DNA from 2 places in the Salipaludibacillus sp. CF4.18 genome. Region 1 is predicted to be linked to the other one. Evidence: riboswitches for the same ligand, from Rfam matches in the RefSeq annotation. Region 1 holds a riboswitch; the other holds the start of a gene.
What was found. A riboswitch is a leader RNA that binds a small molecule or an ion and turns the genes downstream of it on or off. The one in region 1 is predicted to bind thiamine pyrophosphate.
Positions count from the first base shown of each region.

Region 2: it holds a riboswitch for thiamine pyrophosphate, as region 1 does, so the genes downstream of both, thiC (phosphomethylpyrimidine synthase ThiC) here and ACHABW_RS04465 (YkoF family thiamine/hydroxymethylpyrimidine-binding protein) in region 1, are expected to answer to the same signal.

Region 1 covers NZ_JBIMEV010000004.1:102,184-107,375, forward strand. The annotation lists gene ACHABW_RS04450 (energy-coupling factor transporter transmembrane component T family protein) at 1-286, opposite strand, end outside; gene ACHABW_RS04455 (ABC transporter ATP-binding protein) at 270-1,880, opposite strand; gene ACHABW_RS04460 (ECF transporter S component) at 1,864-2,466, opposite strand; gene ACHABW_RS04465 (YkoF family thiamine/hydroxymethylpyrimidine-binding protein) at 2,483-3,085, opposite strand; TPP riboswitch at 3,220-3,325, opposite strand; gene ACHABW_RS04470 (HAD family hydrolase) at 3,488-4,162, opposite strand; gene ACHABW_RS04475 (hypothetical protein) at 4,226-4,921, opposite strand; gene ACHABW_RS04480 (hypothetical protein) at 4,921-5,192, opposite strand, start outside.
Region 2 covers NZ_JBIMEV010000029.1:4,217-9,408, reverse strand. The annotation lists gene ACHABW_RS16190 (methyl-accepting chemotaxis protein) at 1-1,124, shown strand, start outside; gene ACHABW_RS16185 (YfhE family protein) at 1,250-1,369, shown strand; TPP riboswitch at 1,669-1,783, shown strand; gene thiC (phosphomethylpyrimidine synthase ThiC) at 1,926-3,710, shown strand; gene ACHABW_RS16175 (serine protease) at 3,728-3,901, shown strand; gene ACHABW_RS16170 (MFS transporter) at 4,395-5,192, opposite strand, start outside.

The DNA of each region.
Region 1 (5,192 bases):
CACCAGTGGTAACTTCAAACCACCAAAATTCAAATAAAACCCTCCCCCCTGAAAAGGAATTGCTCGTATAAAGCATCGTCATCCAGGCGAACCCTAATGATAAGAATACAAATGGAGCAAAAATTAGCAGCCATTTTTTGATCGAAATTTGGCTAAAAAGAAAGGTGAACGCAACAATAAAAATCAAATAAGCAAGCGGTGTGAATATATCGAAACTAAATCCAAGAAGAACTCCGGGAATGAGGATAGCTACAACTTTAACGCTTGGGTTAATGGACGACATCATAGACATCACCAGCCTTTAGAGCCCTAATTCGAAAAGGAAGTCTGAGATGAGCTTTTCTAACCAAAGATTCATTCTCCCAAAATGATTGTGTGTGTCCCTGATAAGCGATTTCTCCTTGGTCTAATACAAAGACCTTTTCACAATAGTTATCCACCAAATCCATATCATGCGTGACGAAAACAATCGTCGTTCCCTTATTCTTCAAATCTAGGATAATTTTCATAAGTTCCTCGGTTGTCTGGGCGTCCTGACCAAAGGTAGGTTCATCAAAAAGTAATAGTTTCGGTGTTTCATCCAACATCGTTGCAACACTAAGACGCCGTTTCTGCCCCCCACTTAGAGAAAAAGGATTACTCCATTGGTTTTGTTCTAATTGGAAATGATGAAGGAGTTCCTTTATTTTAGCTTCCATTTCTTTCATCGGAATGTTGTTTAACTTCATACCAAAGGCTAGCTCATCGTAAACCGTATCAGTAATAAATTGGTGTTCCGGATTTTGAAAAACAAAGCCCATTTCTTGGCGAAGTTGTTGTTCATTCCACTCCTTTAAAGGCCTCTTAAGAAAATCAACACTCCCCTCCATGGTTGAAAGAATTCCAGCCATCAGTTGAAGTAGTGTAGATTTACCAGCGCCATTCTCTCCAACGATCGCCACAAATTCTCCCGTACCAAGTGAGAGACTAATATCTTTTAATATCATTTTTTTCTTTTTTTCGAATGTGACTCCTTTCAAAGAAATAACCTCTTCAGACGGTCCAAAAATCTGGGGGGACTTTCCCCACAGATTTTTGGAGGCCACTTTTGGTAAATAAATTCCTTCATTCTCTAGTTCACGTTTTTGTTTCTTGAAGACAATCTCCGGCCTATCGTCGGCGATTAGCTTTCCTTCTTTACTTATTGCAAGGACGTGTTGCGTTAACGGAAGCCAATCATCTAATTGGTGTTCAATTATTAGAACAGCCATTCCTCTTTCTTTATGCAATTTATTTACAAGATTAATAAATTCCAAGCTAGATAATGGATCTAGGTTCGCTGTTGGCTCATCTAGTATGAGAAGCTCTGGTTTGAGAAGGAGAACGGACGCGAGAGCAACTTTTTGTTTTTGTCCTCCCGATAACTCGTGAATAGACCTTTCCTTGAATCCTTCTAAACCTACTGACTCCAGAACATTATCCATCCTCCTAACCATATCTTCCCGTGGAACGCGAATGTTTTCCATCGTAAAAGCTAATTCATTTTCAACAGTAATCATGCAAAATTGACTCTCAGGATCTTGAAAAACGATCCCAATTTTTTGATTCAGCTCTCCTTGTTCAAATCCCTGAACCTTTTTTCCTTTATAATAGATTTCTCCATCCGCATACCCTTCCACAGCTTCTGGAAATAAACCATTTAAACATAGAGCTACAGTACTCTTACCTGAACCGCTTGCACCCATAAGCAGCGTAACTTCCCCTTCTTTTAATGAGAAAGTAATCTGATCTATTAACGATCTTTCTTTGATTCTCTCATAATCGAACGAAAGCTTTTCTACATGAATAAGAGGATGACTATTTTCACGCAAACCATCTAGGTAGTTAAGCTGATTTTTCACGTTTTTCCTGCCACTCCTTTCCTAATGCATATCCGCGAAGAACTCCCGTTTGAGCTAACTGATCACTAATCCATTTTCCTAATAGACCCGCTAACAATCCACCACTAATGATACGGACTGCCAAGGTGGCAACGATAAGTTCTGGGGTTAACGCCGCTAAACCAGATTGGAACCAGCCCCAAGCATAACTAAAAATAGCTGCCGACATCCCTGCTAAAATAAGCACAGAAAGTGAAAAGTTTCGGTACCTGGTTGCAGCAAAAACCACTTCTGCTCCCAATCCTTGAATCGCCGCAGATATGATTAGCTGTGGACCTGCTGGACTTCCTATGAGTACTTGGACCGTTCCAGCTATTAGTTCCGACCAGAAAGCCGCCCCAGGTTTTCGAATCACATATGCTGCAATGATTGAAACGATGAACCATATACCAAAGATAATTTCATAGCCAAATGGTGCCAGACCAAACGGCGTAAGAAAATTACGTAAGCCTTGCCCGAAAAAATAAAACATGAGATAAATAACTGCGAACACAACACCGAAGATTGACATTAAGACGATTTCTTTTAACTTCCATTGCTTCAACATGTTTGGTTGCTCCCTCCTATTTATCTTTCTTAGATGGACTGTTTGCTGAAATAACCGCCGTCATTGTCACATGACTTTGGTCCTTCGATTTTGAAGTATTCACAAATACTTCTTCTAATGTTTTGAAAACAGCATTCGCATCTCCATCAAGTCGAGAGGCATAGTGAACGCCTTTCGTAAACGTGCCTTGTTCTTGAGCTACAGCACACTGTTCAGCGATGATTTGCATATAGTCCGGGTTGTTCATCGGATAAAGCGCAAATTGAGAAGCTGCCTCCACACGTTCTTTATTTGATCCACTCTCATTTAAGCGGACATCATCCTCTGACATATAGGTGTCCGCGTCAGAGTCTCCTGGACATCCAATAGAGAAAGTCCCATTAAAGACCACATGTACCCCTGTCTTTGCTGCATAGATAAAAATCGCTTTAGCCACGTCAAATACATGTTCACTCCGTCCTCGAATACACGTGCTCACATCATCTGTAGACTGCCATACCTTGGACGTATCCACTTCCTCTAATGCTCCTTTTATTACTTCCACAAAATTATCCGTCATTGGATACACCGAAAACCGGCACCCAACTATACGACTTGTTCCACAACTTAACCCTTCCATGTTGCATCCTCCTCTTACATCATTTTTTCAATATGTCTACCAATAACAGGGAGGGAGTCCCAAAATATAAAAAACTGCACCTCCCATAAGGAAGATGCAGTGAAGTTTCATGCAGAATAATAAAACAGGCTACATGTTGCTTACCTGCACTTCCCCACGCTAGTATTACCTAGTTCGGGTTCAAAGGGTTAACAGGAATTTCACCTGAATCTCAGCTTTATAGCGCCCCTAGTGCGAATCGGTTATCATATTGTTGCCTTTATTGTAAGTGAAGGATGGCTGTTTGTAAACCGTCCCGTCATACAACAACATGTCTTTCCAACCTATTTTTACTGTTAGAACTAGCTTAAATAGGATGTTCAAAAAGGTAAAAAAGACTACCTTTTTGAACAAACTCTTATATCAAAAAACCGGCCACTGATTTTTTTCGGCAATTTGCTTCATAGTAGAGTTAGGATTGACCACTACTGGTTTATTGACAAACTCCAGTAAAGGAAGATCGCTCTCACTATCTGCATACGCCCATAAATTATCGCCGTCTGAACGAGAAGTCTCATCATGAGACATCTTCTCTCCAATCCAGTCAACAATTTTTCTTACCTTCTCTTGACCGTTTACAATCGTACCTATTTCTCCCGTACAATAACCTTGATCATCAAATAAGATCTCTGTACTTATCACTGGCACATCTAATTGTAACTCTCTAATAAAAGCTTCAAGAAACGGGGTTAGCGCTCCAGACAATATGATCACTTGATCTCCTTTTGACTGATGCTCACGTATTGTATGCACTAAATCTTGATGGACTTCGTCTGATCCCGCTAGAACGAGGTGGTTGAAAAACTCATCTAATTCCTGTTTTGTTTTCCCTTTAAACGACTTGGCAAAAGCTTTAAAAAAAGTGTGTCTGAACACCTGCTTCCCTTTCCATACACCAAGGCCTACAGCTTTCACCATTCCCCCACTGACTAACAACCACTCTTTCCTTGTAAACTCTTTTTTAGCTACTAAAAACATCGCCTTAAATGAGTTACCTTGATAAAGTGTTCCGTCAAAATCCACTGTTACAATCGCCATCTAAACACCTGCCTCTTTAGCAAGTTTAATAGAGTTGTCCCAAAATGTAAATATATAACAAAACTATTCCACTTTAATAATATCAACATTAGTATCATCACCTATTTCTAAACCTTCAGGCACCTTGAGATAAAGGATTTGTCCCCCCATCGATGATGATGAACTGCGGCCCATCATCTTCGATTCTCCATAGAATTGACTCATAGGAAATCCCATCTCGAACTCTCCGTGATTAATCGTAACCGACAGAGGTTCATAAATATTAAGCGAGTTATTTTTCAGTTCAACTCTAATTGGACTTACTTCATTAGAAAAATCCCACTCATCTACAATTAATCTAGGATAAAAAAAAGTAGCTTCTATCATTTCTGTATACTCTGACGTTTCCTCCAGATAAACAGCAACGTAGAACTCCTCAGCTTTCTGCTCAATATTCAAAACATCATTCTCGTAGTCAAATGCCCATAACTCCGTTTTATTTTTATCTACTAACTCTTCGATCTCCCCTTTTAAAAGAGCATCTTCAATATAGATATCTTGTTCATACACTACATCGCCCTTAGCAATTTCACCTTTCAAAGATTCTGTTTCGATTGGAAGCAAAAAAGCAACTGGTACTGAAAGTACTAAAATACTTAAATAACCTAAGAACAACCACTTCAGACCTTTAGAGTTACTTCTTATTATCTTATTATCGATTCCTTTTTTCATAAAATACACTATCAGTCCAATAATAACTAAAATAATGAGCATCCCCATTAGCGAATCACCTCCATCTTATTCGTAAGGAGAATCGTGCTTAAATAGATCATCAATATCGAGACTATCATTTTTAAAGTAAATAATACGAATGATGATTCCATCATGAAAAAATTAATTATCGAAATTATCATACCTTGCTCACCTGAATTGATCATCAATCCACCTAAAAATACAACCAGAATGATTACTTGCAGAGCTTTGTTAGATTGAATTAGCATCCCAAATAAATAACCTAGTACACTAAAGACTAGTAAATAGAGAAAAGCTG
Region 2 (5,192 bases), on a different contig from region 1:
CTGTGATCGTTGGTATACTGATTGCTGTTTATATTGGTAGAAATATTACCCGACCAATAAAAGAAATTCAAGCCTTTAGTACACAAATCGCTAACGGGGATTTAACAACCGAGCCTCTAGAAGTTAAATCGAAAGATGAGATTGGACAATTGACGAACGATATGAATGTTATGAGAGAAAGTATTCGAAACCTCATTATTCAGACTTCAAACATTTCTGAGAGTGTTTCTGCTTCTAGTGAAGAATTGTCTGCATCTTCAAAGGAAATGTTACAAGGAAGTGAGCAAGTTTCTGCGACATCTCAAGAAATAGCGTCGGGAGCAAGTGCTCAAGCAACGAATACTGCAGAAACATTAAATATTGTTCAACAAGTATCCGCGGATATGGCTAGCATGAATGAAGAATTAAAGGTCATGGAAAAAGCATCAAAAGATACGGAGCTTTCCTCTAAGCAAGGAGAAGAAAGAGTGAAAGACTCTATTTCTCAGATGAAGCGTATCAGAGAAAAAGTAATTGCTACAGCAGGAACAATCGAAGGCTTAGGTGCAAAATCAGATAGTATTACCGAAATTGTTCAAGCGATCGAGAATCTTTCTTCACAAACAAATTTATTGGCGCTTAATGCAGCAATAGAAGCAGCACGAGCAGGTGAACACGGAAAAGGTTTTGCGGTGGTAGCAGATGAGGTTAGAAAACTGGCGGAAGACACTACCAATTCAACGCAAGAAATTAAAGAAATTATTCAAGCCGTTCAAAATGAATCAAAGCAAGCAACGATAGATATGAAAGAAGTTGTTACGGAAGTAAAGCAAGGGGAGACTGTCATTGAGGGAAGCGGTCAATCATTTACTGATATTGCGGACAATATTAAAAAATTAACAGAAAGAATAGTTGCGATTTCATCCTCTACAAATAGTATCAATGAAAGAAGTAACCGTGCTTTGGAATATGTAGAGAACATTGCCAGTGTAACGGAACAATCTTCAGCTGGTACAGAAGAATTGTCTGCTACGATGGAACAACAAAGTGCAGCGATGCAGGAAATGAATAATATGGCTACTGATCTTTCTAAAATGGCAGAACAATTAACCGCACAAATCTCAGCATTTAAATATGAGAAATAATTGTTCGGTGGTTCATAAGTGTGGCCGACGCGAATAGTTCTATTTCTAGTGAAGTCTGATGTTTATCTATTTTTAGGAGCGGGAAAGGAATTACTATCTCGCTATTTGAAAGGGGTTATGTAATCATGGAACTGCATCAAACGTTAACGGATAGAAATAATGGACTAAGTTCCGCCCAGGAAGTTCATTATAGTAGAGATTTTAAAAAGGCAGAGAAAGCTGCCCGATCCGTAAAAAGTAAATAATCGGTTAACTAGATTGAAAGATACATGAATGATGAAGGGCGCTGGAAAAGTGAAGGTTTACTTTTCCAGTGCCCTTTTTATCAAGTTAATTTATAAAACTATCGGTTTTCAAGAGATTGTTGTTTTCTTCGAACAAAGCTGAGCGGTAAGTCCTCCAAACAACCTCCCATGCTAATAAAACAATAAAGTACATATAAAAGAGGCCATGTATTTTCAATTAATGACTGGATGAAACAGGGGAAAAACCTAAAATATGTTTGACTTTTCTGAACAATTCTATATACTGAGGGTAATCGAATAGAAATAACTAGGGGAGCCCAATAAGTTGGGCTGAGAAGGAAACACGATAAAGTTTCCTGACTCTTTGGACCTGATCTGGATCATACCAGCGTAGGGAAGTTAGAATTACTATCATTGCGAATTAACTTCTGCATGCATATTAGCCGGGTCCACCATTTTATAAGGGGCCCGGCTTTTTCATGTACATTTATAAACTTTTCCGCATGGTGTGGTCTGTGTCTGGTCCTCTATTTTTTAAAAAAAGGGAGAGATTTAGATGTCGACTGCATCATTCAACGAAGAAAATATTTCCATTATGTCCAATTTTTCAAACAGTAAAAAGGTTTATGTGACTGGTTCTAAATCCGATTTGAAGGTTCCGATGCGTGAGATTGAATTAAGTCCAACGACAGGGACTTTTGGGGAAGAAGAAAATGCACCAGTACGTGTTTATGACACAAGTGGTCCTTATACGGATCCGAGTCATACTGTAGACATAACGAAAGGCATACCTGCCGTTCGAAGTTCTTGGATTAAAGACCGTGGAGATGTGGAGGAGTATGAAATTCGTAAAATTAAACCTGAAGATAATGGTTATAAAGATGAAAATGATCCAAGGGCGACGCAAAAAGTATTCCCTGGTTTAAAGAGAAACGTATTACGTGCAAAACAAGGAGAAAATGTCTCTCAGCTTCACTACGCGAGACAAGGAATGATCACTTCTGAAATGGAATTTATTGCGCTAAGAGAAAATGTAAATGTAGAGTTTGTCCGCGAGGAAGTTGCTCTAGGACGTGCAATTATTCCTGCTAATATCAATCATCCAGAAATAGAACCAATGATTATTGGTCGTAATTTTCATGTCAAAATTAATGCCAATATTGGAAATTCAGCTGTTTCCTCCTCTATAGAAAAAGAAGTAGAAAAGATGACGTGGGCCACTCGTTGGGGCGCTGATAATATAATGGATTTATCAACTGGAAAAGACATTCATACAACGAGAGAATGGATTATTCGCAATTCAGCGGTTCCTGTTGGAACAGTACCTATTTATCAGGCGTTAGAAAAAGTAGATGGGGTCGCCGAGGACCTTACTTGGGAAGTGTATCGCGATACATTGATTGAGCAAGCTGAGCAAGGAGTCGATTATTTCACGATTCATGCAGGTGTTCTATTACGCTACATTCCTCTGACCGTCAAACGCTTGACTGGAATTGTCTCTCGTGGTGGCTCGATTATGGCCCAATGGTGTTTACACCATCATCAAGAAAGTTTTTTATATACTCATTTTGAAGAGATCTGTGAAATTATGAAAGCTTATGATATTTCCTTTTCGTTAGGGGATGGATTACGACCAGGATCGATTGCGGACGCAAACGATGAAGCGCAATTCGCCGAGTTAGATACGCTTGGTGAATTGACAAAGGTGGCTTGGAAACACGACGTCCAGGTGATGGTAGAAGGACCGGGTCATGTGCCAATGCATCTGATTAAAGAGAATATGGAGAAGCAATTGGAGGTCTGTGAAGAAGCGCCCTTTTATACACTTGGACCGTTAACAACAGATATTGCTCCAGGTTATGATCACATTACCTCTGCGATCGGAGCGGCAATGATTGGCTGGTATGGGACAGCAATGCTTTGTTATGTCACCCCAAAAGAGCACTTAGGTTTACCGAATAAGGATGATGTTCGCGAAGGGGTCATTACGTACAAAATTGCCGCACATGCTGCTGATTTAGCCAAAGGACATCCGGGAGCACAAAAAAGAGATGACGCTTTGTCAAAAGCTCGTTTTGAGTTCCGTTGGAAAGATCAATTTAATCTTGCTTTAGACCCTGAAAGAGCGATTGAGTACCATGATGAAACGCTACCAGCTGAAGGGGCAAAAACCGCTCATTTTTGTTCGATGTGCGGACCAAAGTTTTGCAGCATGAGAATTTCTCAAGACATTCGTAATTATGCGAAAGAGAATGAATTGTTTACAAAAGAAGACATTGAAAAAGGCATGAAAGACAAAGCAGAGGAATTTAAAAAATCCGGTGGAAAAGTTTATCAGTAAGATGAAGGAGGTTCGTTATGCAGGCGAAAGTCCAAAAGATTGAAGAAGAAATTAAACAATCGAAAACGCAACTGGCCTTTTTAGAGTCAAGCTTAAAAGATATTCAAGAAAACTGTAACCATGAGTATAAGAATGGACCGTTATATAAAGAATGTGTTCAGTGTAACAAAGTGGAAGTTTTATATTACTAGACGTAAAAGAAACTGACCCGAGTTCGGGTCAGTTTCTTTTATTCATTGCCCGGTTGTTACGGCTTTGAAATAAAGTTCGATGTTATGATAAAAAGTTGATATGTAGGATTTTTCTTGTTCAGCAATAGGGCCATATTGTGGAATAAATGTGGCTTTGGAATATAGTCACGAAATTTATAAAAAATCTGATCTGATTAATAATCCGGTGTTAATATAGGATTTTTGATTGTTCTACAAAAGGGTTGTTTAGTTCAAGAATCAACTAACGGAGCATTTTCAACGCTTCGGAGCATAAGTTAGCAAAACCCTCTCATAGATATTATCATTTTGAGAGGGTTTTTATTTAAAGTTTGTAGATTTAGGGGGTGTAAGTATAAAGGGAATTATAAGCCTTCCCGTACTAAAAGCATTTCGAATCGAATTTACTTCCCCAAAAAATAAGTGAATTTAATGTCTGGTAAGATTTTTCAATGTATAGGAAAACTATATAGCTTTAGCTTTTTACTTGATTCCATCTAGAATACCAAACAACTACAGGTATAAGTAACAATGATATAAAGGCACCAGAAATTGATAGTACCGTATAACTAGAATGTGCGACAACCATTCCTGACAAGGCTCCACCTGCTGCTCCTGATAGTGCTACAAAGACATCGAATGTTCCTTGTGTTTTCGCACGTACAGATGGATGTGTTGAATCTATAATGAGAGCAGTTCCCGTTAATAAACCGATGTTCCAACCTACACCTAGTAATACTAGTGCTAGGATTAGCAATAATAATGAGTCTGCAGGTGCAAAAGCTGCCACCAATCCAGCGGCAAGGAGTGTAGCACCTGAAGCAATAGCCATAACAGTGCGACCAAACTTATCTACTAATAAACCAGTCAATGGTGAAGGAAGATACATCGCTGCTATATGGAACCCTATAACTAATCCCATTTCGCTCAAACTATGACCGTGATGTCCCATGTGAACTGGTGTCATTGTCATAATAGCTGTCATGATTAGTTGAGCTAAAATCATTATTACAGCTCCAACCATAATTCCTTTTTTGTTTATGGTAGGATTTTTTAGACTTCCTCTTGTCTGAATTTTATGGTCTTTTTTCTCAGCATTCGCAATTGCTGTAGATACAAACAGTGGATCTGGACGAAGAAAAATTAAGAGAATTAATCCAGCAATAATAAAAGCTGCTCCTGACATGATAAACGGACCAGCTAAATTTGGAACACCAATTGATTCTGCAAATTCTCCCATTGGAGTAACTAAGTTAGGAGCTACTACAGCTCC